DNA from 2 places in the Lysinibacillus sp. NPDC097231 genome. Region 1 is predicted to be linked to the other one. Evidence: a T-box and tRNA genes for the amino acid it is inferred to sense, from the RefSeq annotation. Region 1 holds a T-box; the other holds one or more tRNA genes.
What was found. The T-box of region 1 lies ahead of serS (serine--tRNA ligase). A T-box ahead of a tRNA ligase gene usually reads a tRNA of that ligase, here a tRNA-Ser.
Positions count from the first base shown of each region.

Region 2: it encodes a tRNA-Ser, which carries the amino acid that the T-box ahead of serS (serine--tRNA ligase) is inferred to sense. The anticodon was not compared.

Region 1 covers NZ_JBIWDH010000012.1:95,732-107,700, forward strand. Annotated here, with positions in the region: gene ACIQXF_RS09685 (DnaD domain-containing protein) at 1-403, shown strand, start outside; gene nth (endonuclease III) at 416-1,078, shown strand; gene ACIQXF_RS09695 (YpoC family protein) at 1,075-1,389, shown strand; gene ACIQXF_RS09700 (transglycosylase domain-containing protein) at 1,477-4,143, opposite strand; gene recU (Holliday junction resolvase RecU) at 4,140-4,790, opposite strand; gene ACIQXF_RS09710 (endonuclease) at 5,394-5,588, shown strand; gene ACIQXF_RS09715 (YppE family protein) at 5,912-6,295, shown strand; gene ACIQXF_RS09720 (DEAD/DEAH box helicase) at 6,270-8,534, shown strand; T-box leader at 8,767-8,982, shown strand; gene serS (serine--tRNA ligase) at 9,104-10,384, shown strand; partial or broken gene ACIQXF_RS09730 (aminoglycoside phosphotransferase family protein) at 10,431-10,526, shown strand; gene ACIQXF_RS09735 (hypothetical protein) at 10,731-11,015, shown strand; gene ACIQXF_RS09740 (hypothetical protein) at 11,273-11,608, shown strand.
Region 2 covers NZ_JBIWDH010000052.1:14,091-26,059, reverse strand. Annotated here, with positions in the region: gene recR (recombination mediator RecR) at 1-446, opposite strand, end outside; gene ACIQXF_RS21685 (YbaB/EbfC family nucleoid-associated protein) at 458-772, opposite strand; gene dnaX (DNA polymerase III subunit gamma/tau) at 794-2,581, opposite strand; RNA gene ffs (signal recognition particle sRNA large type) at 2,760-3,027, opposite strand; tRNA gene ACIQXF_RS21670 (tRNA-Ser) at 3,220-3,312, shown strand; gene ACIQXF_RS21665 (ATP-binding protein) at 3,587-4,849, shown strand; gene ACIQXF_RS21660 (response regulator) at 4,850-5,728, shown strand; gene ACIQXF_RS21655 (cation:dicarboxylate symporter family transporter) at 5,822-7,096, shown strand; gene ACIQXF_RS21650 (RraA family protein) at 7,339-7,965, opposite strand; gene ACIQXF_RS21645 (LOG family protein) at 8,131-8,658, opposite strand; gene ACIQXF_RS21640 (deoxynucleoside kinase) at 8,824-9,492, opposite strand; gene ACIQXF_RS21635 (deoxynucleoside kinase) at 9,489-10,127, opposite strand; gene ACIQXF_RS21630 (heavy metal translocating P-type ATPase) at 10,463-11,969, opposite strand, start outside.

The DNA of each region.
Region 1 (11,969 bases):
GCAGTTGATTGAAATGAAAGAACACCAAAAGTCAGCAGCTTCACTTCGACAAGAAGAGGGTGAGATATTCCGTTTATTTGAAGAGGAAATGGGGCGTCTTTTATCTCCTTTAGAGCTTGAAAAAATTGGTTCTTGGCTAGATGAGGATAAGCACAGCCCAGCGCTTATTAAGGAGGCGCTTAAGGAAGCTGTGTTTGCTGGCAAGCTGAGTATTCGTTATATTGATCGAATTTTGCTGGAGTGGAAAAAGAAAAATATTACGACACCACAGGCTGCACAAAAACAAAGTGAGCAGTTCCGTGAAAAACAAACTTTTAACAGGCAGCCAGTTCGTACAGTGCAGCAAGATACACAGTCGACAAATAAAGTACCATTTTATAATTGGTTAGAAGAAAGAGAGTAGGGGACTTCCGATATGTTAACAAAAAAACAGTGGGAGCATTGTCTAGCAGAAATGGACCGTATGTTTCCTGATGCACATTGTGAGCTAGTACATGATAATCCGTTCGAGCTAACAATTGCCACGTTATTATCTGCCCAGTGTACCGATGTCCTTGTGAACAAGGTAACGAAAACATTGTTTCAGAAGTATAAAAAGCCAGAAGATTATTTAGCAGTGTCCTTAGAGGAATTGCAACAGGATATTTGTTCCATTGGCTTGTATCGAAATAAAGCGAAGAACATTCAAGCGTTATGTCAACGATTGTTGGAAGAATACGATGGAGAAATACCTGCAAGCCGCGAAGCATTGGTCACATTGCCTGGTGTCGGTCGTAAAACGGCCAATGTCGTATTATCGGTAGCTTTTGATATCCCAGCTCTTGCGGTAGATACACATGTAGAGCGAGTGTCCAAACGATTAGGTCTTTGTCGCTGGAAAGATTCCGTGCTTGAGGTGGAAGAAACCATTATGAAAAAAACTCCGATGGACAAGTGGTCGAAAACCCACCATCAGCTAATTTTCTTTGGTCGTTATCATTGTAAGGCTCAAAATCCTGGCTGTCATACATGCCCTTTACTTGATGATTGTCGTGAGGGCCAAAAGCGATTGAAAAAAGGGCTGGTGAAGGAAGCGTGAATGTAGGGGCAATTGCAAAGGAAAAAATAGATGCTTGGTTTGCAGAGTGGCAGGAGCTAGAATTCAAGATTCATGCAGCCCATGATGCAAGAAACGGAGAAGCAAAAGTCTTGATGGAACAGGCAACCGTATTGTTTGAGCGTTTAGTGCAAGAGGCAGGAGAAGAGGTCTTGCCAATCAATGGCGTTGAACGAATAACCTTTATAAAAGCAAAGCCTGGTCAATATGCTTGCTATCGTCAACTTGATGAATTATTTAAGGAGACAAAAAAACGAGCGGCAAGATTAAGACTCCAAGCTGCAAAAAGCTAGGGTAGACGGATAGAAGTTGCAAAATACATTGATAGAAATGAAAAAGCAGAGAAGCGTAATGATGAACTACGCTTCTCTGCTTTTCTTTTACTCTGTGTTATTGTTTTCTTCATTTGGAGCTACAGGATCTGTTGGTGGAGTTGGTGGTTGGCTACCGTTATTGTTGCCGGTGTTGTTACCGTTAGTTCCTCCATTGCCGGTCCCGTTATTGTTGCCATTTCCGTTGTCGTTGTTATTGCCGTTGCCATTATTATTACCGTTGTGATTGCCATTGTCACCGTTATTGTCCCCATCAGGTTCTGTTGGTTGATCTATATCAGGCTGTTCTGGCGTATCAGGTTCTGTTTCTTCATCAGGCATACTTGCTACCTGGAAGGTAGTTGTACCTGGATCACTGCGTGTACCATCCACAATAGCCACAACAGAAATCGTGTAATTGCCATCTTCTAGTGTGTTGCTGTTAACTGTTAACTCTTTGCTTTCCGTTGTACCAAGAACAATAGTTTCTCCACCTTCTTTTGTAGCAGATACTTCAAATGTTGTTTGTAATGGTTCGTCTGTTTCCGGATTAAGCATTGTATCATGCTCCCATGAAATATTAATTGCTTGAGATCCTAAATCTAGGATAGCAGAAACATTATAAGGAGTAGATAGTTCAGGTGCCTCGTATTGACTTGATACTTCGGTAGGCTCGGTACCACGAACAAATAGCTCTGTTTGACGTTTTTCACTTGGTGTATAATCACTTGCTAGTTTAAGAGGCTTCGATCCTACTTCAATTGTAGCTTCTACAACTGAACTTGGCTTTTTGAAACGCGGTGTATCAACGTTCGCTGAAATCTCTTTCATAATATTTTTAAATAAATATTGCGGCAAGCGACGTTCATCCCAAGTCGTAATTGGGTCAAAGTGTTTTTCATAACCACTCCATATTGCGATTGAATAGTTAGTTGTATAACCTGCAAACCATGAGTCTGGCACACTAGTACTTGGTAGATTGTGCTTGTTAAAATCCGCTGATGAGTAGTTTGTTGTACCTGTTTTACCTGCGATGTCTAAGCCTGAAACATTAGCTGCAGTACCTGATGCATCAGGCTTATTGCCGACAACATCACGTAGCATGTCTGTCACCATATATGCTGTATAATCACTCATCGCAAATTCAGACTTTGGTGTATAATCTTTTGTTGATTTACCATCACGGTAAACAATTTTTGTTATCGAATGAGGGGTATTGAAAACACCATTATTCCCAAATGCCGCATAAGCAGCTGCCATTTGCACAGGAGACATCGCAATATCCCCACCACCGATGGCATCAGATTCATAAACATTTTTAGCTTCGATACCTAAACGACCTACGAATTCTTTGGCTTTATCAATACCGACTTCTTGTAATGTTTTAACAGCTGGAACGTTACGTGAAGCATATAACGCTTTACGTGCTGTCATTGCACCCATATATTTACCATCCCAGTTCGTGATGGATTGGTTCGAACGTGTGTATTTCATAGGTTCATCTACAAGTGTTTGACCTGTTGACCATTTTAAATTTTCGATGGCTGGTCCATAATCAAGTAATGGCTTCATTGTGGAGCCTGGTTGATGTTTCATATCATATGCATAGTTCCAGCCACGCTCAGTCCCGTAATTGCGTGCGCCGCCAATTGCTTGAATTTGACCAGTTTTTGTGTCAACAACAGCTACACCGGATTGAATGTTTTCTGTTGGGAAGTTACTATCATCATTCATAATGTTTTCTACAATTTGTTGGGCATTTGGATCAAGTGTTGTATAGACTTTAATACCTTCCGCCATTGCAGTACCATCACCGTTATCCTCTAACTCACTAATAACGACATCAAGGAAGGCGTCGTATTTAGAGCCAGAAAATTTTTGACGTGTTGCATCGTCAGCTAGACCAGCTTGAACTTCTGCTTTCTTTGCTTCTTCCATCTCAGCTTTTGTAATTTTACCATGTTGATACATTAATCCTAGAACCGTATTACGACGTTTTTTAGCAAGTTCAGGATTTTTTAATGGATTGTAAGCATTTGGGCGTTGTACTAAACCTGCAAGTAATGCTTCTTCATCTAAAGTTAAATCTTTTAAGTCTTTACCATAGAAATATTGAGCTGCTGTTCCGAAGCCGTAAACACGACCTGACATCAGCATTTTATTAAAGTACATTTCAAAAATTTCTTCTTTGGAATATTTACGTTCTAATTGGAATGCAAGCCAAGCTTCCTGTGCCTTACGTTTTAATTTTTTCTCGTTTTGTAAAAATGAGTTTTTGACAACTTGCTGTGTTAATGTAGAGGCCCCTTGTGCCCCGAAGCCATCACGGAAGTTAGCAAGAACTGCCCCACCAAGGCGATAAAAATCTATACCATGGTGCTTAAAAAAGCGTACATCTTCCGTCGCAAGGATTGCGTTAACCATACCCTCAGGTATATCTTCATATTTTACATATTTACGGTTTTCTGCACCGATTGTTGCAAATATTTCACCGTTTTTATCATAGAATTCTGAGGAAACGGGGTCCTTTAGCAAGTCTTCATTTAGTTCAGGTGCAGTACTTGCATAATAAGCGAATAGCCCGGCACCTCCAATAAAACCTACGGCCACTATAGCCATTAGTGTTAACATAATGCGCTTGAACCATATCTTTTTCGATGGTTTCGGTGCGGTCTTTTTATTTTTTTGCGCGAGAGCTTTTTGATGCTCACCGCGTGTTCGACGATTTTCGGTCATTCTACTATCTCCTCACTTTCAGAACCAAGGCTATTTGCATCGATGAGCTGTTGGATAATCGGTAAATAATCGATACGTGGATAATAGCTTGTTGGAATTTCAAAAGCCTCCTTTTCAATAGTTGAAAAGGGTATTGATTTACGTTCACCTTTTTCCATTGCTAGCCAGGTCTTTTGTAAAACTTGGTATGGTACTATAAAATATCGCTCAAAAGCTGAAAAACGAACGATAATAAAAGCCACTCCATTTTGTTCCGTCACTTGCTGCATATGTGTCATTTGATGTAAGTGTATATTTTTTAAAGGAAAACTGGTCTTTGAGGCTGTTTCCTTTGCATCAAAATCAATATAATGCCCATTCCAAACACCATTATAATCAGTTGTAGAGGGTGTTCGGAAATATGCCTCACGAATAACTGCAGCACTTCGTGATGGGTACTCTACTTTGACGATTTGCACGGGAACAGGTTTCTTATGAATGATAGCAAGCCGCCTTTTTAAATAATAGTCGTTCGCTTCATTAATTTCATCTTCAAGTGTTTTTCCTCGATTGCTAAATGAAATATCTTTGTCCTGTCCCTTCTTTTCTGTTTTTTGAACAGATGGATTAGGGGTATACATTTTCCCATTTGGATAACGAATTGTCACTAAGCTCACCCTTTATAATACTGCTATTATACAATAGTTTACCATGATTCAGTATTAGTTCTCCACTTCCGTTAATAGTGTAATTGATGCTAGATTAACTTCTTTCAGCAGAAGTCTCCCACTTCTATAGGGGTGAGATGGATGCGGGTTTAGACTACTTTTCAGCGGGTGTCCAAACACCTGCTGAAAGAAGTTAAAGCCTCCGGCGGATGTCACGGAATCGGGAAGGAGTTCTTTGTGCAAGCACAAAGCCGATTCCGGACGCAATTATGCCGAGGCATAATTGATCATTGGTAAAATTACCGAAATCAACAATGGATTGTGTGGCAATTTTCGCCTCTTGAAGTCGAAAAATATCACGAAGCACAACAAGTTCTTCCACCCAAATCGTCAAAATAACAGATTAAATTTCTAGCAAGATTTTATTGCGAAACTGTGCACCACATAGCTTTTATTTAATAGACGATTTTGAAGACAATACGCTTCATAAAATAGTTTTTATCGAAATACTTCTTCTTTCAGCTAACTTACGCTTATTTTGTCACGCATGAAGGTAATCTTATACATACGAGGAATACATAAGTAAAGCTAAGGAGGCGTTATATGAACAAGTTAGAAAAATTAGTTGCGCAGTTGGATCTGGTCAATCAGTTACTTTTAACTAGAGTGTCGTTGGAAAACAATGCACAGAGCATGCATTTTTTTATGCAGCTCAAATCTGTTAGCCAGAAAGTAAGCTTAGCAGAAAAGAACTGGCAAGTAAAGAATGCTTGTTCGCTTATAAGTAGTGAAAAATGATAGACTTTGGTACACTTATCTCATATGCAATTTAGATAACCCAATATGAGCATAGACAGTATTTACCTCAAATGAAGGTGTGCCATGAACATATGAGCATATGCAAATCATTAGGAGTAAATTCGCTCATAGGGCTTAATTTATAGCAGACGATTTTTTATATAGCACGAATTTTAACAATAGCTGTTTCGGAAAATTAGCTTAAAATGATACTATGCGTACATTAATGCTTATGAAACAACAGCTAAAATTCGCACTTTTTTTAGAGGTGAAAAATTGTCAGCTATTTAATAATGCTGGAATTAATGAGATGAGGTGCGGAATTGTTATTGATACAGCAAACTTCCATATTAATAGATGAATGTGAAAAATGTGTAACACGCTTTTGGCAAATGCGTGAAGAAGACCGTGCGCCAGATTTTTTTGCGGAGGTTAAGCCACATGCTGATGTTATTCACCAGCTTTTAAAGGAATGGCAGCAAGAGGCAAATATATGGATTAAAAAAAATCAACCAAAATATATGCATACACAACAAATTGCTTCGGTGGTGGAATCGATGGAGCAATTTGTTGTGCAATCTTTTTATAAAGAAACAAGTAAAAAGCGTTTTTTAGATGCGATTCATTCTACCTCCTATACGTTAACAAACCTTGACAGAATCGTGAAGGAGGCTAAAGCAAATGTTATCGAAAAAAAGGACCATTAGTGAGCTATTACGCGAATGGAGATATGATGAAGAATTGAAAGAACGCATTTTACACTGGCAAACGCTTGATGGACGTGAAGCAAGATATGCACCTTTCCCTGGAAATTTGCATCCTTCACTTATAAAGGCACTTCATGCAAGAGGGATAGAACAATTGTACACCCACCAACGTGAGGCATTCGATTTGGCAATGAACGGTGTATCCTTTACTGCTGTTACGCCAACTGCATCAGGAAAATCTTATTGCTACCACTTACCTGTTCTTCAAAAAATATTAGAAGATAAAAATGCACGAGCGATTTATTTATTTCCAACGAAAGCTTTAGCACAGGACCAGAAAAATGATTTAAATGAATTAATTGAACAAAGTGGTGAAGAAATTTTAAGCTATACGTATGATGGAGATACTGCACCAGGCATTCGTCAAAAGGTTCGCAAGGCAGGGCATATTGTGATGACCAACCCTGATATGCTTCATTCGGGGATTTTACCACATCACACGAAATGGGTTTCACTATTTGAAAATCTAAAGTATATCGTTATTGATGAGTTGCATACATATAAAGGTGTGTTTGGTTCACATGTGGCCCATGTTATTCGAAGATTAAAGCGTATCTGTGAATTTTATGGTAGTAAGCCGGTTTTTATTTGTACATCAGCAACCATTAAGAATCCAAAAGAGCTAGCCGAAGCTCTAACGAATGATACCCATGCATTAATTGCCGATTCAGGAGCTCCAGTTGGTAAAAAGACATTTCTTTTTTATAATCCTCCTATTGTTCATAAAACATTTGGCGTACGTCGAAGTGCTGTATTAGAGGTGAGTGACCTCGCTAAAAGATTATATACAGCAGGTATACAAACTATTATTTTTGCCAAAAGTCGTGTACGTGTAGAAATGATTGTGACGTATTTAAAGGAGCTTACACGTAATAAGCTTCTTGATGAGTCGGTGCGTGGCTATCGTGGTGGTTACCTACCTTCTGAACGGAGAATTATTGAACGAGGACTTCGAGACGGAACTATTCGAACGGTAGTTAGTACAAATGCGCTTGAATTAGGCGTCGATATTGGCCAATTGCAAGCATGTATCATGACAGGTTACCCGGGAAATATTGCGAGCGCCTGGCAGCAAGCGGGCCGCGCGGGGCGTCGTCAAGATGAGGCGTTAATAATTTATGTAGCTCAATCGACAGCACTTGACCAATACGTCGTGGATCACCCGCTGTTTTTACTTGGCAGTGCGCCAGAGGAAGCGCGTATTTATCCCGAAAATATGCTGATATTAATGGATCATTTAAAATGTGCAGCGTTTGAGCTACCTTTCTCCACAGATGATACGTATGGTGAATATGAGATTCAGGAATTACTTGACTACTTAGCTGAGGAAGGTGTTGTTTTTAAAACAACAGACAAGTGGCATTGGATGAGTGATCGTTTTCCTGCACACGATATTAGCCTGCGTTCGGCTTCACAAGAAAATGTTGTGATAATTGATATGACAGTCCCTGCACAAACAAAGGTTATTGGTGAAATGGATCGTCATAGTGCTATGACATTACTACATGAAGAGGCTATTTATTTACATCAGGGCATTCAATTCCAAGTAGAAAAGCTTGATTGGGAAGAAAAGAAAGCATATGTAAGAGAAGTAGATGTCGATTACTATACAGATGCCAATCTAGCGGTTGAAATGAAGGTGCTAGAGGAAGATCGTAGTCGCCATTATACAGGCGGTACCATTAGCTTTGGAGATGTTGGTTTAGTCGCCCAAGCAACTATTTTTAAGAAAATCCGCTTCGGCACACATGATAATATCGGCTCAGGTCCGATTCATTTACCGCCTGATGAAATGCATACAAGCGCATCATGGTTATCTTTCAATAACACGCCTCAGTGGTCAGAGGCAGAGCTTACGGATGCAATGACTGGAGCTGCTTACGCAATGAATGCTTTTATTCCAATATTCATTCAATGTGACAGCAGTGACGTAGCAGTAGTCCCGCAAGTAAAGGCATCCCATAATGAGCTGCCAACGTTTTTTGTCTATGATAAGTACCCTGGTGGTATCGGGCTAAGTGAAAAAGTCTATGATTTATGGGAGGATTTATTAACTAAAACTTTTCATCATGTGGCGAATTGTCCTTGTGAGTCAGGGTGTCCATCCTGTATAGGGGCGCAAGATAGTTTGCAGCAGGGGAAGAAAAGAGTAGTAGAGCTTCTTAGGATTTTAAATTAGATGACAAAGAGGGCTTGAGAGGAAAAGTCTAACTAATTAAAGCAGTCGGTAAAAATGCTGAAATTCGCTGAATATGAGAGGAAAATTATCTTAGCGCGAAATGGTCATTTATTGGGCTGTGAATTTCATACGAAATTAACCGTGATTCAAGAATTCTAGAATATTTTGTATCCTATGGTATGACTTGCAAAATCTGTTTTCGTATAGTACAGTATGGTTAAAATTTAAATAACTGAACACGATGATGGGAAGTAGTAGCAAGCACGTTTTTTTTAGAGAGTCAGCGGTTGGTGGAAGCTGATAGAAGCACTTGTGAATCCGTCCTGGAGTTGCACAGTCGAAGTAATGTAAGTAGGCTGTAGCCGGCTGAAATGCCGTTATGAAATAAGCGGATTAGGTATATGCCTAATCAATTAGGGTGGCAACGCGGGTAGCTCTCGTCCCTTTTTAGGGATGGGGGCTTTTTTGTGTTTATTTGGATTCAAAGCGGAGCTATTCGAGTTGAGCTTGCAACGCAATTACACCAAGACTTAATGGAGCAATGTCATTAAACTACTGGAGGTATGATTATGTTAGATATTAAACGCGTACGCGATAATTTCGCGGAAATTAAAAAAATGCTATTAACACGTAATGAAGATTTAGGCAACTTAGATGACTTCGAGGATTTAGATGCAAAGCGTCGTAAGTTAATTACTAAAACAGAAGAATTAAAAGCAGAACGAAATAAAGTATCTGAACAAATTTCAATTATGAAACGCAACAAGGAAAATGCAGATGAAGTTATTGCTCGTATGCGTCAAGTGGGCGATGAAATTAAAGAGCTAGATGTTCAACTAAATGATATTGAAGAGCGCTTTAAAGATATGATGATGCGTTTACCAAACATTCCACACGAATCTGTACCAGTAGGGACAACAGAAGACGACAATGTAGAAGAATATACTTGGGGTGAAATTCCAACATTTGATTTTGGCATTAAAGCACATTGGGATCTTGCTACAGATTTGAAGATTGTTGACTTTGAACGAGGTACAAAAGTAACAGGTAGCCGTTTCTTATTCTACCGCGGGCTTGGAGCTCGTTTAGAACGTGCATTAATGACATTTATGATGGATTTACATGCAGAGGAGCATGGTTATGAGGAAATGCTACCACCTGTCATTGTTAATCGTGATAGCTTGACGGGTACTGGAAATCTTCCTAAATTTGAAGAAGATGTATTTAAATTAGAGGAAACAGATTATTTCATGATTCCAACGGCAGAGGTACCTGTCACAAACTTCTATCGTGATGAAATTTTACTGGCTGAGGCTTTACCACAAGGCTTTGCTTCCTATAGTGCGTGCTTCCGTTCAGAAGCAGGCTCTGCGGGTCGTGATACACGTGGTTTAATCCGTCAACATCAGTTCAACAAAGTAGAACTAGTTCGCTTTGTAAAACCAGAGGAATCATACGATCAATTAGAGCTATTAACAAATCATGCAGAAAAAGTATTGCAATTACTAGGCTTACCATATCGTAAGCTAAAAATGTGTACAGCTGATTTAGGTTTTACTGCAGCGAAGAAATATGATTTAGAAGTTTGGATTCCTGCACAAAACATGTACCGTGAAATTTCTTCTTGCTCTAACTTTGAGGATTTCCAAGCACGACGAGCAAATATCCGCTTCCGTCGTGAGCAAACTGCAAAACCAGAATATGTTCATACATTAAACGGTTCAGGTCTTGCCATTGGTCGTACAGTTGCCGCTATCCTAGAAAACTATCAACAAGCTGATGGAAGCGTAGTAATTCCTGAAGTTTTAAGACCATACATGGGTGGTAAAGAAATAATTGCACCAAAATAAATAACGGGTAAATGCTATTTTAGATATCCTTTAACAGGTAATTGGATTGCCTTTTTATTGATTTACAGATGCTTTTTATTGTATCGGGTGGTGTAAACGCCGTGGAATTGAAAAAATGCTTTATTTCTTAAAGGAATTTTAGCGAGCTAAATGGGTAGCAGTTGTACAGTGTACCTGAGAAAAAGTGTGGGAGTTCGATTCAAAAAAGCTGTATAAATAATGTTCATAGAAAAAGCCGCGAAACGTTGATTTAACAACTTCGTGGCTCTTTCGTGTGTTTCCAAACGAGCGTTTGGGAACAAATTAATTACAACTTATGTCTATATTGTAAAAGGGAGGTATCATGATGTGGTTAATATTAGGTCTTATTGCTATAGTAGCAACTTTTATAAATCTTTATATGTATACAACAGGTAAAGATTATAAACTTGCGATGGCAATGGGGTTATCATTTACAGCATTGACACTTTGTGCAGAACATAGCCTTGTATCTAATTGGGTAAAAGATGAAGATTGGGCGGCTTTATTGGATGTTGTACCTACTATGGAAAAGGCGTTATGGTTTCTGACAATTGTTTCTATTTTGCTAAATATAGCACCTATACTTTTAGAATTAAAAAATAAAAAATAATTACATATTGTTGTTCATTTGGATTTACAACGTTAAGAGCAAAAAGGTTCCAAACGACGCTTTGGTATATTTTCTAATATGTTACAATTTACCTGAAAAATATCAGGAGGGTTCGATTCAGAATGATAAAAGAAATTATTAACGTTGTTTTACCAATGAAAACATATGATACAACTAAAATGGACTAGTGGACTAAAGAACAATGGCAGGAATTTGTTGGAGAAGAAAAGGACCACGTAGGTATACAACTATTGCTGATGAATGATAACGATTTTTATTTAAAAATAATGGGTATTTACTTTAACGAAGCAACAGAAGAAATGTTTTTTAGTTTTGATACACAAAATAAACTTAATCGAAATATAAATATTCAACTCGGTCAATGGAGGATTGATGATAGTATTTATAATTTATCTCATGAAAAGCCTCAATATTTGGAGAAATTTTCTGTTGTTAGAGGTTTTCAAAAATATGTAAAGCGCACGTATTTAGAAGAGTGGGACAAGACTACAATTGAAATAAAAATTTTCGATGCAGAAACAAATATAATCATTAGAGAGCTTGAATTTCAAATAAATAAGCATTATACATAGATTTTTTAGTAATGTGCATAGATATTAGTACAACAAAGATTAATAACATATACAAAATAAACCTAATAAACGTTCCCAAATAAAAGTTTGGGCGCACATTAAAAAGCCACGAATGCTGTTAAACCAGCGTTTTGTGGCTTTATGTATGAACATTATCTATACAGATTTTTTTGCAAACGTATATGAATATAGTTACAATAAGACTTTTCAGGATTTTGCAGAAAACGCTGCAGGTGTGCTATCTGAATAAAAACGTGTATAAATAGACAATTTAGTATCGCTGTAAATCTGCATTTTTCAACCGGCTCCTCAACTTCAACTAATAGGGGCTTTTCTTCAATATAAAGTGTACCCTTTGTAA
Region 2 (11,969 bases), on a different contig from region 1:
CCCTCAATAGTAGAATTCGTAGCTAAAATAAGTTCCTGAACAGTCTCATCTTGCAAACGAACTAACAGTGATGCAACATTAATGTCCTCTGGGCCAATACCGTCCATAGGTGAAATAGCTCCCTGCAGCACATGATACATACCATTGTAATCACGCATTTTCTCCATAGCGATTACATCTTTTGTATCCTGAACAACACAAATAATAGAATTATTTCGTTGTTTGTCGGTACAAATATGACATGGATCTACATCAGTTATGTTACCACACACAGAGCAGTAGCTTAAATTTCGTTTAGCATCGATTAAAGCCTTAGAAAAGGATAAAACATCATCCTCTTTCATTGTTAACACAAAAAACGCCAGACGAGCCGCGGTTTTCGGCCCGATACCTGGCAATTTCATAAAACTATCAATTAGTTTGGATATTGGTTCTGGGTAGTACATTTATTTACCTCCTAGAATGGAAGGTTCATGCCTTGAGTGAATTTACCCATTGTTGCATTTGTTTTTTCATCCACTTTTTTCAGTGCTTCATTTGCAGCAACAACGAATAAATCTTGTAGCATCTCGATATCGTCTGGATCTACTACTGATGGATCAAGATTTACCTCTACAATTTCACGTTGACCAGTTACAGTTACTTTCACCATACCTCCGCCAGCAGCACCCTCAAATTGCTCTGCATTTAAAGCCTCTTGAGCTTCCATCATTTCCTTTTGCATTTTTTGCATTTTCTTCATCATACCTTGCATATTTCCCATTCCACGCATAATCGTATTCCTCCTAAATGATTAATCTTCAACAATTTCAATAAATTCTTTACCGAACAATTTTTCCGCTTCCGTCACTAGTGGATCTTGTGAAGCAAGTGGTTGAGCATCGTCGATAAACGGCTCTTCCTGCATTTCTGCCGGTGGTGGTTCTAATAATTCCACTTCGTGATTGGTCTCTACTTGAGATTTTTTTTCCTGCTGTAAGCCATGATCACGAATAAACTCTTCACGCAATTTCATCCAGGTCTCTTCAGGTGTACAAAGCATTTCGTACATAGTACCAGTTTGCCCTGCAATTAATTGTGTGAATTGAGCTTTTAGAGATTGATTATCAGCAACCATTTGACAATGAATATCATACTTGAATTTTAACACAAAAGCACTTGAAGATGCCGCAACAGGTTCAGCTTCTGCTAAAAGAGCTGACTGAGATTTTTGCATTTGGCTTAATGCCTGTGCCCAAACTGATTTAACTCGTTGTACATCTTGTTTAGTTGCATCCTTAAGTACCTCTTGAATACGACCTGTTGGTGCTTTATAGCCATTCGGACTTTTAGCTCGGGGACGTTGTTCTTTTGGTGCTTGCATCGATTGTACAGAGGTACCAGCTTGTAGTTGTACTGACAATTGTTGCACCATTTGCTCAAGTGCTACAATTTTTTGAGCAAGCTCAGGGCTCATTGCTGCTTCACCTGAAATGGTTGTTTGACTAACTATCCCACCAGAAAACTGTACCATCTTAAGTAGCGCTGTTTCTAAGTAAATCTTTGTATGATGGGAGAACCGCATTTCTTGCTGTGTTTTCGCTAATATATCAATGTAGCCATATAGCAAGTCTGGTGCAAAATCATGCGCTAATGTAAATACTCTCTCCTCTGGTGATACCAACTCTAATAGTTCAGCCAAATCATCACTCGTTTGTAATAATAATAAGTCACGGAAAAATGTAATTAAGTCTTCTGAAAGGCGAAGAGGATCCTTTCCATCAGCAATAAGCTGTTCTAGCAGTGCAAGCATTTGTGCGACATCTTTTACTTTTAAAGCTTCTGCTAAGTCATAGAAAACTTCCTGACTGATTGAACCTGTAACCAGTAATGCATCCTCAAGCTTCAGCTCATCACCGCTGAAAGATACGACCTGATCTAATAAACTCAAAGCATCACGCATACCACCAGCTGCTGATTGTGCAATTACCTTCAAGCCTTGTTCCTCATACGCTAGGTTAATATCCTCTAAGACAACCTTCATGCGCTCAATAATATCATTGGTCGAAAGACGTTTGAAATCAAAGCGCTGACAACGCGAGATTATGGTTGCAGGCAATTTATGGGGTTCTGTTGTCGCTAAAATAAATACAGCATGTGGAGGTGGTTCTTCTAATGTTTTTAATAGTGCATTGAAAGCACTTGTAGAAAGCATATGCACTTCATCAATGATATACACTTTGTATCTGCAACTTGCAGGGGCAAATCTGACTTTCTCGATGATGTCACGGATCTCCTCAACCCGTGAATTAGATGCTGCGTCAAATTCAATCACATCTGGGTGCGAGCCATCTGTAATGCTTAAACACGTGGTACATTCGTTGCAAGGCTCGTTTGCCGGTGCATGCTCACAATTTAAAGCTTTAGCAAAAATTTTAGCTGTACTTGTTTTCCCGGTTCCACGCGGACCAGAAAATAAATAGGCATGTGTTGTTTTATCCGCTAGGAGAGCATTTTGTAGCGTTCTTTTGACATGCGCTTGACCAGACATTTCCCGAAATGATTGCGGTCGATACACACGATAAAATGCTTGATACGTCAATGGTTTCCTCTCCCCTTCTTCATTAAATAGAATATTTCTATTATAACATTTGCCTCATTATTTATAAAATAGTGTTACCTTTTTTCAACAAACTTAAGTTGACTCTTTATTATTATATGAATGCAAAAAAACGCATCCGCCTATTGTAGACGGATGCGTTTGAATTGGCAATTTAATGCCGTGCACCTTTCTTCGACAGCCGCACATAAGCGTTACTCTTGTCGTTAGCTCAGATTAGGCAACCCCGCGGCACATGAATAAGACCACTTAATGCTGCTTCCTTCCGGACCTGACATGGTTCATGGGTATCCATTGCGCAGGACCCAATCGTCAACACTACGTGCAAAAGGCAGACCAAACAATACGGACAGCCTCGAAAAAGGAATTCAGTCTCGCTAGAGCGGATTGCGAGTTACAGGACACCGCTACCTTCCCACCTAGCACGGCAATAACTAGTATACTGACTGTTTTCATAAATTGCAACTTAATGCACATAATATTTATGTGGAATATTCTATCAACAATGTAAATAAGCAATCATTATTAAAAAAATAAATATTTTTCAAAAAAAATGTTGACGTCAATCTCAAAACATGATAAATTAATTCTTGTCGATAAGACATTAAGCAATATAATATGGAGGTATACCCAAGTCTGGCTGAAGGGATCGGTCTTGAAAACCGACAGGCGGGTAACACCGCGCGGGGGTTCGAATCCCTCTACCTCCTCCAGTTTTTAAATTCCGACTACTAGCGTAGCCGTTTTTTTTTTGCTTAAAATTGTATGTAACACTTACTAGATACCACTTCCGCTTAGGTTGTGGTATTTTTTTATTGTTAAGGAAAACATAGATTTTACAGTTGAGATTAGCCAAAGACATTATTGTCGAAAATGTTTTTGATTTCGATTCATGTAGCCTTTCAACTTCTGTCGAATGTTAAAAAACTCTTTAGCGGATCTTTTCTTTACTATAGCTCTACTAATATTGATTAGGGAGGATTTTTAATGCACTCGAAAATTTCTATATCTCGCAATTCCCTCGCTTGGATTTTCATAATTGCTATTTTAACTGCTATTGGTGGTGAGATTAAAATAACGCCTTTTGCTAATACAACCTTTCGTTTTGGATTAGGAAGTATTATTTTCTTTTTATGTACTTTACTTAGACCTACGCCTATCATTTTAGCAGGATTTACTACGAGTATGGTGACAACCATTTTTCGGGTTATCATTAATTACTCTTTACATGATGTTCCACTAGTTGATAGTTTGCTTACACATTTACCTGCTGCTGCATTTTATATATTGTTTGCAATATGCCTACAAATACTAAGCATTCATCAATATAGAGAAAGACCACTAATGCTTGGATTGTTAGTTGCATTTAGTGAGGTATTTAGTAATTTAGTGGAACAACTATTTCGTTTCTTTATAAATTCTTATACATTTTTACTCCTTCATGATTTACTTATACTATTAGCAGTTGCTTTATTGCGTAGTTTCTTTGTTGTTGGAATTTATAGCTCTATTTTAATTGCTGAGCAAAAAAAACGTGTTCAGGAAATGCTTACTATTGGCTCAGATTTATATGTTGAAACACTTTATTTAAAAAAATCTATGAACCACATCGAAACCATTACAGCTAGCGGGTTCGATTTATACAGACAATTAAAATCACAAGGCTATCGTGCAGAAAGCTTACAGGCACTACATATTGCCCAGGAAATTCATGAAGTAAAGAAAGATTCACAACGGATCTATGCAGGTATTTCTAAAATTGTTGGTGAAAAGAGTTTCGGCTCCCTTAGATTGTCAGAATTATTACATTATATAGAAGAAGGTAATAGTAAATACGCTGAATTACTCGGGATAGATATTGAGTTTAAAATAAGTATAGATACTGACTTTCAAACTAAAGAACATATTGCATTGCTTGCACTTTTAAATAATTTAATAGCTAATGCTATAGAAGCAATTGAAGGACAAGGTGTTATTTCTATTGATATTCAAAAACTGCAGGATGATACTGTAATTACAGTATGTGATAACGGAAAGGGCATTTCACAAAGTGATCTCTCTATTATTTTTGAACCTGGGTACACCACGAAATACAATGTTGATGGTGTCGCAGCAACAGGCATTGGTCTTTCACACGTTGCTGAATTAGTAAATAAATTAAATGGCTCAATATCCGTTGAATCAAACAATCGAAACACAATGTTTAAAATTACAATTCCTACGCAGACTATTCAAACGGGAGAGACTTAAATGAGATATTTTATCGTAGATGACGATCGTGCAAGTCGGGTCATGCTAAAGCAAATTATTGAAGAAAGTGGTTTAGGCACAGTCATTGGGGAAGCTCGCAATGGTGAGGACGCCATTCCACAAATTTTAATGACACAACCAGAGTTTGTGCTTATCGATTTACTGATGCCAAAACTAGATGGCATCGCAACAGTCGAGCACCTTATTCAAAATCGTTTTGAGGGTCAATTTATCATGATCTCGCAGGTGGTGAATAAGGAAATGGTAGGCGAGGCATATGAGCAAGGGATAGAGTTTTTTATTCATAAGCCTATAAACCGTATTGAGGTTGAGAATGTTTTACGTAAAACAACTGAACAATTTCGCCTAAAAAACTCGCTATTAGTTATTCGTCAATCCCTTACAAACATTGATTTAAGTGAACAAATAAATCAGAAAGCAACGTCACGTGATCATATTCAATCTATCTTAAACGATATGGGTATCGTTGGTGAAATCGGAAGCGAGGATATTATAGCAATTATCGAAACATTGCTTGCTCATCAGCACAAAATTGCACCTCTCCCTCCATTAAAGGAGCTATATGAGGAAATCGCGGCTGTTACTAAGTCTACTCCAGATGAAATTTTGAAAGAAAGTAAGGCCATTGAACAACGTGTGCGTCGTACTATACTAGCAGCGATGATCAATCTCGCTAATTTAGGTGTGGTTGATTATACAAACTCTGAGTTTGAATATTATGCACCCCGATACTTCGACTTTAAAGAGATTCGCCAGCTTATGACTCAGATAGAAGATCACGAAAATCGCAAGGCAAAGGTTAATATAAAGAAATTTATTCAGGTATTATATTCAGACATTTTAACAAAAATAAATTAATTTTCTCGGATTTTGTCGGATTCCATAAGTCCTCCGTATTATTAAAGTAAGGCATGTCCTAAAAATTTTAATATATCAGGGGGTACAAAGGTTTTGAAAAAGAAATTTAAAATCAGTTTAGCCGCTCAAATTTTAATCGGTTTGATTTTAGGGATCGTTGTTGGTGGTATCTTTTACGGAAACCCCAAAGTTGAAACATATCTACAACCACTAGGGGATATTTTCCTTCATCTAATTAAGATGATTGTTGTACCGATTATTATTTCGACTCTAATCGTTGGTGTTGCTGGAACTGGAGACATGAAACAGCTTGGACGATTAGGCGGGAAATCGCTTATTTACTTCGAAATTATTACAACAGTAGCAATTATTGTTGGTTTACTTTCCGCTAACCTGTTCCAACCAGGTGCTGGTCTAAACATGAACGAACTTTCTCAAGGGGATATTTCGAAATATGTTACCACTACTGAAGAGGTACAGCATGAAGGACCATTTGATATTATTGTAGGTATCGTACCAACAAATATCATTCAAGCAATGTCTGAAGGTAATATGCTTGCAATCATCTTCTTCTCTGTAATTTTTGGGTTAGGGGTTGCTGCCATTGGTGAACGAGGTAAACCAGTCTTAGGCTTCTTCCAAGGGGTTGCAGATACTATGTTCTGGGTAACTAACCTCGTAATGAAATTCGCTCCATTTGGGGTATTTGGTTTAATTGGTGTAACCGTTTCCAAATATGGATTTGCTTCACTAATACCACTAGGTAAACTTGCTATACTTGTTTATGCAACAATGCTATTCTTTATCTTTGTCGTTCTTGGACTTGTGGCAAAATTCGCAGGTATCAACATCTTCTACTTAATTAAAGTATTAAAAGATGAACTGATTTTAGCGTTCTCAACGGCAAGTTCTGAGGCTGTGTTACCACGAGTTATGATGAAAATGGAGAAGTTAGGTGCTCCAAAGGATATCGTATCCTTTGTTATTCCAACTGGTTACTCCTTTAACTTAGATGGTTCAACATTGTACCAAGCTATTGCTGCATTATTTATTGCTCAAATGTACGGTATTCACCTAAGCATTGGTGAACAAATTACGTTAATGCTTGTACTAATGGTTACATCAAAAGGGATTGCAGGTGTTCCAGGCGTATCATTCGTTGTACTTCTAGCAACGTTAGGTACTGTCGGCATTCCAATCGAAGGCTTAGCATTCATCGCAGGTATTGACCGTATCCTTGATATGGGACGTACAGTCGTTAACGTAATTGGTAACTCACTTGCGTCATTAGTAATGGCGAAATGGGAAGGCCGTTTCGATACAGATAAAATGAAAAATTACTTTAAAGACAATCAAAATTTAGCGTAAAAAGTAAAAAAATCCTCACGATGTATGGATGGCATCGTGAGGATTTTTTTACTTTATCCATTATGCCTCCGCATAATTCCGTGACATCCGCCGGAGGCTTTAACAAGATGTTGGTCACTCAGTCGCTGCCACAGGACGTGGCGTTCTTAAACTGAGTTCCTCTATTTCAGCGGGTGTTTGGACACCCGCTGAAAAGTAGCTTAAATCTGCATTCATCTTACCACCTATAGAGGTTGGATACTTCAGCTGAAAGAAGTTAAAACTTTATCTAAATAAGCAATAATAGATTCTTTCCCTTTTGCATGCGCTTCTTGTGCGCGTAATTCATCTTTTTCAATTTTTGCCTCAGCAGCTGCAACAATACGCTCTGCATCTTCCTGCGGCACGACAATGACACCGTCCACATCCCCAATAACATAATCACCAGGATGAACAGTAACGCCCCCTATAGCAATAGGAACATTTACTTTGCCACCACCGTTTTTATTGCCAGCTGCTACCGTTGTGCCAAGAGAAAATACTGGAAAGTCTAGCTCACGAATAGCTGCTATATCACGAATAACTCCATCTACAACAAAGCCCTGTACACCAATCCCCTTCGCTAATGAAAGAACAAAATCACCAGCAACTGCACGATTGGTATTCCCTTTAGCGTCAATTACTAAAATATCTCCTTCACTAGCAGCCCGAATGGCTTCCAATACCGCACCGTTTTCGCCATCTGGTAAACGCACTGTTACCGCACGACCAGCAATTTTAAAATGATCTGCTAACGGTTTAATATCACTACGTAAATTCGTATGTCCTCCTGTAGCATCTGAAATAGCTGTTGTTGGTAAATGCTTAAAACTTACTTCCACCTTTGTCATAGATAACACCCCTATTATGATTTACGAAAGCCTTACACAATTATTGTAAATAAAATTCATCTCCTATTTCAATATATATCTGAAAATTACAAAAACAAAATATTGAAAAAACCTCCGTAAAAGTTAGGTTGATGTCTAACTTTTACGAGGCAGTTCACTTGTTATCTATGTTTTTAATAAATGTAATACTTCTTCCGATGTAGTAGCTACACGAATAAGCGATTTTTGTTCTGCACGTATAAATCCTTCCTCTAACATTTTCCTAAAATGCTGTAGCAGTGCATCATAAAAGCTGTTAACATTATATAAAATTACTGGTTTTTCATGTAGTCCAATTTGTGCCCATGTAAACACTTCAAAATATTCATCCAATGTCCCGCCACCACCTGGCAACGCTATAAACGCATCTGCTAACTCTACCATTTTTGCTTTACGTACATGCATAGACTCAACAAAGTGAATCTCAGTTAACGATGCATGTGCTACTTCTCGTTTCTGTAAATGCGTTGGCATCACACCAATAACCTCTCCTCCAGTTGTTAAAACTGCATCTGCCACTTTTCCCATTAGTCCAGTGTTTGAACCACCATAAACGACACCATGGCCATTTTGCGCTAATACAGTCCCTAATTCGGCTGCCTTTTCCGCATAAATTGGGTTTAAGCCTAAGCCAGAGCCGCAATATACAGCTATTCTTATAGTAATCCCTCCTATGTCAAAAGACGTGACACAATAGGCTGGCTACATATTGTCTCACGTCTTTTGATCATTTATTTTTTTACATACCTATCACATTTCTTTCGGCCAGAACGCACCGTTTACCTTACTATACGTTTAATTTTAAGAATAGTTTATTTCCTATTTTCGTAAATGACTTGTTTGTTTTAGCATATGACTAATACGGCTAACAATTGATTCAACTGCTTCAGGATTTTTTAATAAATCATAATCATTAATATCTAAACGTAGAACTGGGCATGCATTAAAATTATTAATCCAGTTTTCGTAGCGTTCATGCATCTCAATCCAATAATCATTCGGCGTTTGCTGCTCCATCGTACGACCACGTTCTTGAATGCGCCCTATTACCGCATCAATTGGTCCCTCTAGATAAACCAGTAAATCTGGATGTGGGAAATACGGTGTCATCACCATGGCATCAAATAAATTTGTATAAGTCTCATAATCTGTTGGGCTCATTGTACCTTTGTCATAATGCATCTTTGCAAAGATTCCTGTATCTTCGTAGATTGAACGGTCCTGAATAAATCCGCCACCATATTCAAAGATACGCTTCTGCTCCTTAAAGCGCTCAGCTAAAAAATACACCTGTAAATGGAAGCTCCACTTTTCAAAGTCCTCATAAAACTTATCTAAATACGGATTTGTATCTACCTTTTCAAATGACGTACGGAAATGTAACGCCTGTGCTAACGCTTTTGTCATTGTCGATTTTCCTACACCAACAGTACCAGCGATTGTAATCACAGTTTGTGGAGGAATATCGAATTTCTCTCTCAAATTCATTGTTGCAAGCTCCTTTGTTGTAACGTATCCTTAATTGTTTGTAAAACATATTTTAAATCGCCTGGATTTTTAACAAAATCAAGCTGATCACCATTAAATTGAATGACTGGGATTTCGGGATGCATTTTCTCGAAATGCTCGATAAAGGTATGATAATCTGCCACAAGTTGCTCCATGTAATCCCGTGAAATCATTTTTTCAAATTCACGACCACGCTTCGCAATTCGTTTCATCAACGTATCAACACTGGCATGTAAATAAACTACTACATTAGGTACAGGCATATCTTTCGTTAATATTTTATAGATTTCTTCGTACTTATCATACTCAGTTGTTGCCAATGTACGCTTCGCAAAAATTAAATTTTTAAAAATATGGTAGTCGGCTACAACAGGTTTTTCATGTGTTAAACGGAATTTTTTAATGTCTGATAACTGTTTATAACGATTACATAGGAAGAACATTTCCGTTTGGAAGCTCCATTCCTCAATGTTCTCATAAAACTTATTTAAAAAAGGGTTTTCGTCTACTATTTCTTTTAATAGATGGTAATTAAATGTCGCTGCAATCTCTTTAGATAAAGAGGTTTTACCAACACCAATCGGACCTTCTACTGTAACAAATGGAACCGTCACCAGAAGCTCCTCCTTTATGTTCTATGGATTCTATAGTCATTTAGCCTGCCTTGAGGCTTTCTATGCCTTGGCATAATTGCGTCTGGATTTAGCTTTATGCTTAGCCCTGCAGATGTTTTTAACGAAAGCGCAGTGCTAACGTAGCGACAGCAACAACATGAAGTTAAAAAATGAATCAGTGCTTTTCATTGTATCATAGTGAGAAAATGAAAAACAGAATCAAACTATTTCTCTAGTCAATTATGCCTCGGCATAATTGCGTCTGGATTCAGTTTTGTAAAAGCCGCTGGAAGAAGTTAAAAAATAGACCCACCGAAGTGGATCTATCATTTCCCTTATAATTTTACTCGCTGTAAACGCAGTGCATTTAAAACAACAGATACGGAACTAAAGGCCATCGCTGCACCTGCTACCCAAGGAGCAAGCAAACCAAGTGCCGCAATTGGAATACCTAATGTATTGTAAGCAAATGCCCAGAATAAGTTTTGTTTAATATTACGCATTGTTTTCCGACTCATAATGATAGCATCTGCAATACTATTTAAATCGCCACGAATCAGTGTAATATCTGCCGCTTCCATAGCAACATCTGTACCAGTACCAATGGCCATCCCTATATTAGCTGTCGCAAGTGCCGGTGCATCATTAATGCCATCACCCACCATCGCCACTTTTTTACCTGTGGCTTGTAGTTTTTTTACTTCATCTGCTTTGCCTTCTGGGAGAACTTCAGCAATCACATGATTCACACCAACTTCTGCTCCGATTGCTTGTGCTGTACGTTCGTTATCGCCAGTCATCATAATAACTGTAATTCCCATTTCTTGTAGCCGGCGAATCGCTTCTCTTGAAGTATCTTTAACAGTATCAGCAACGGCTACTAGACCAGCATAATGACCATTAATAGCAGCTAACATGGCCGTTTTACCGTTTTCCTCTAATTGCTCCATTGTTGGTAGAATATCATCAATCTGAATACCGTATTGTTGCATCAATTTACGTGTACCAATTACAACTCCCTGACCAGATACAGTCGCTTGCACACCGTAACCTGGTATCGCTTCAAAGAATTGAACGTCGCCTAGCTCAATACCACGATCAGCAATTCCTTGAACAATGGCCTCTGCTAACGGATGCTCGGATTGCTTCTCTGCTGCACCAATTAACGATAAAAAGCGTGCTTCGTTTTGGTCTGCAGCTAGCACAACATCCGTTAATACAGGTTTGCCATGTGTTACTGTACCTGTTTTATCAACAACCACCGTATCGATACTTTGAGTTTGCTCTAAATGCTCGCCACCTTTGAATAAAACACCTAACTCCGCTGCACGACCAGAGCCTGCCATAATAGATGTTGGCGTTGCTAAACCAAGCGCACATGGGCAAGCAATAACAAGAACTGCAATTAATACTTCAAGTGCAGGCGTAAATTCACCTGGACTTACCCAAATAATCCACACTAAAAACGTGACGATTGCAATGCCGACAACGATTGGTACAAATATGCCTGAAATTTGATCAGCTAAACGTTGGATTGGCGCTTTAGAACCTTGTGCATCCTCTACAACTTTAATAATTTGAGCTAAAGCCGTATCGCGGCCAACTTTAGTGGCTGTCATTTTAATAAAGCCATTTTTATTAATAGTTGAACCGAATAATAGGTCGCCTTGTTTTTTATCAACAGGTAGACTCTCCCCTGTTAACATCGATTCATCAACAGCTGTTGTTCCTTCTAATACTTCCCCATCAACAGGAATTTTTTCACCCGGTTTTACTAAAATAATGTCGCCAATGATTACCTCTTCTAATGGTACTTCCTTCTCAACACCGTCTCGAACAACA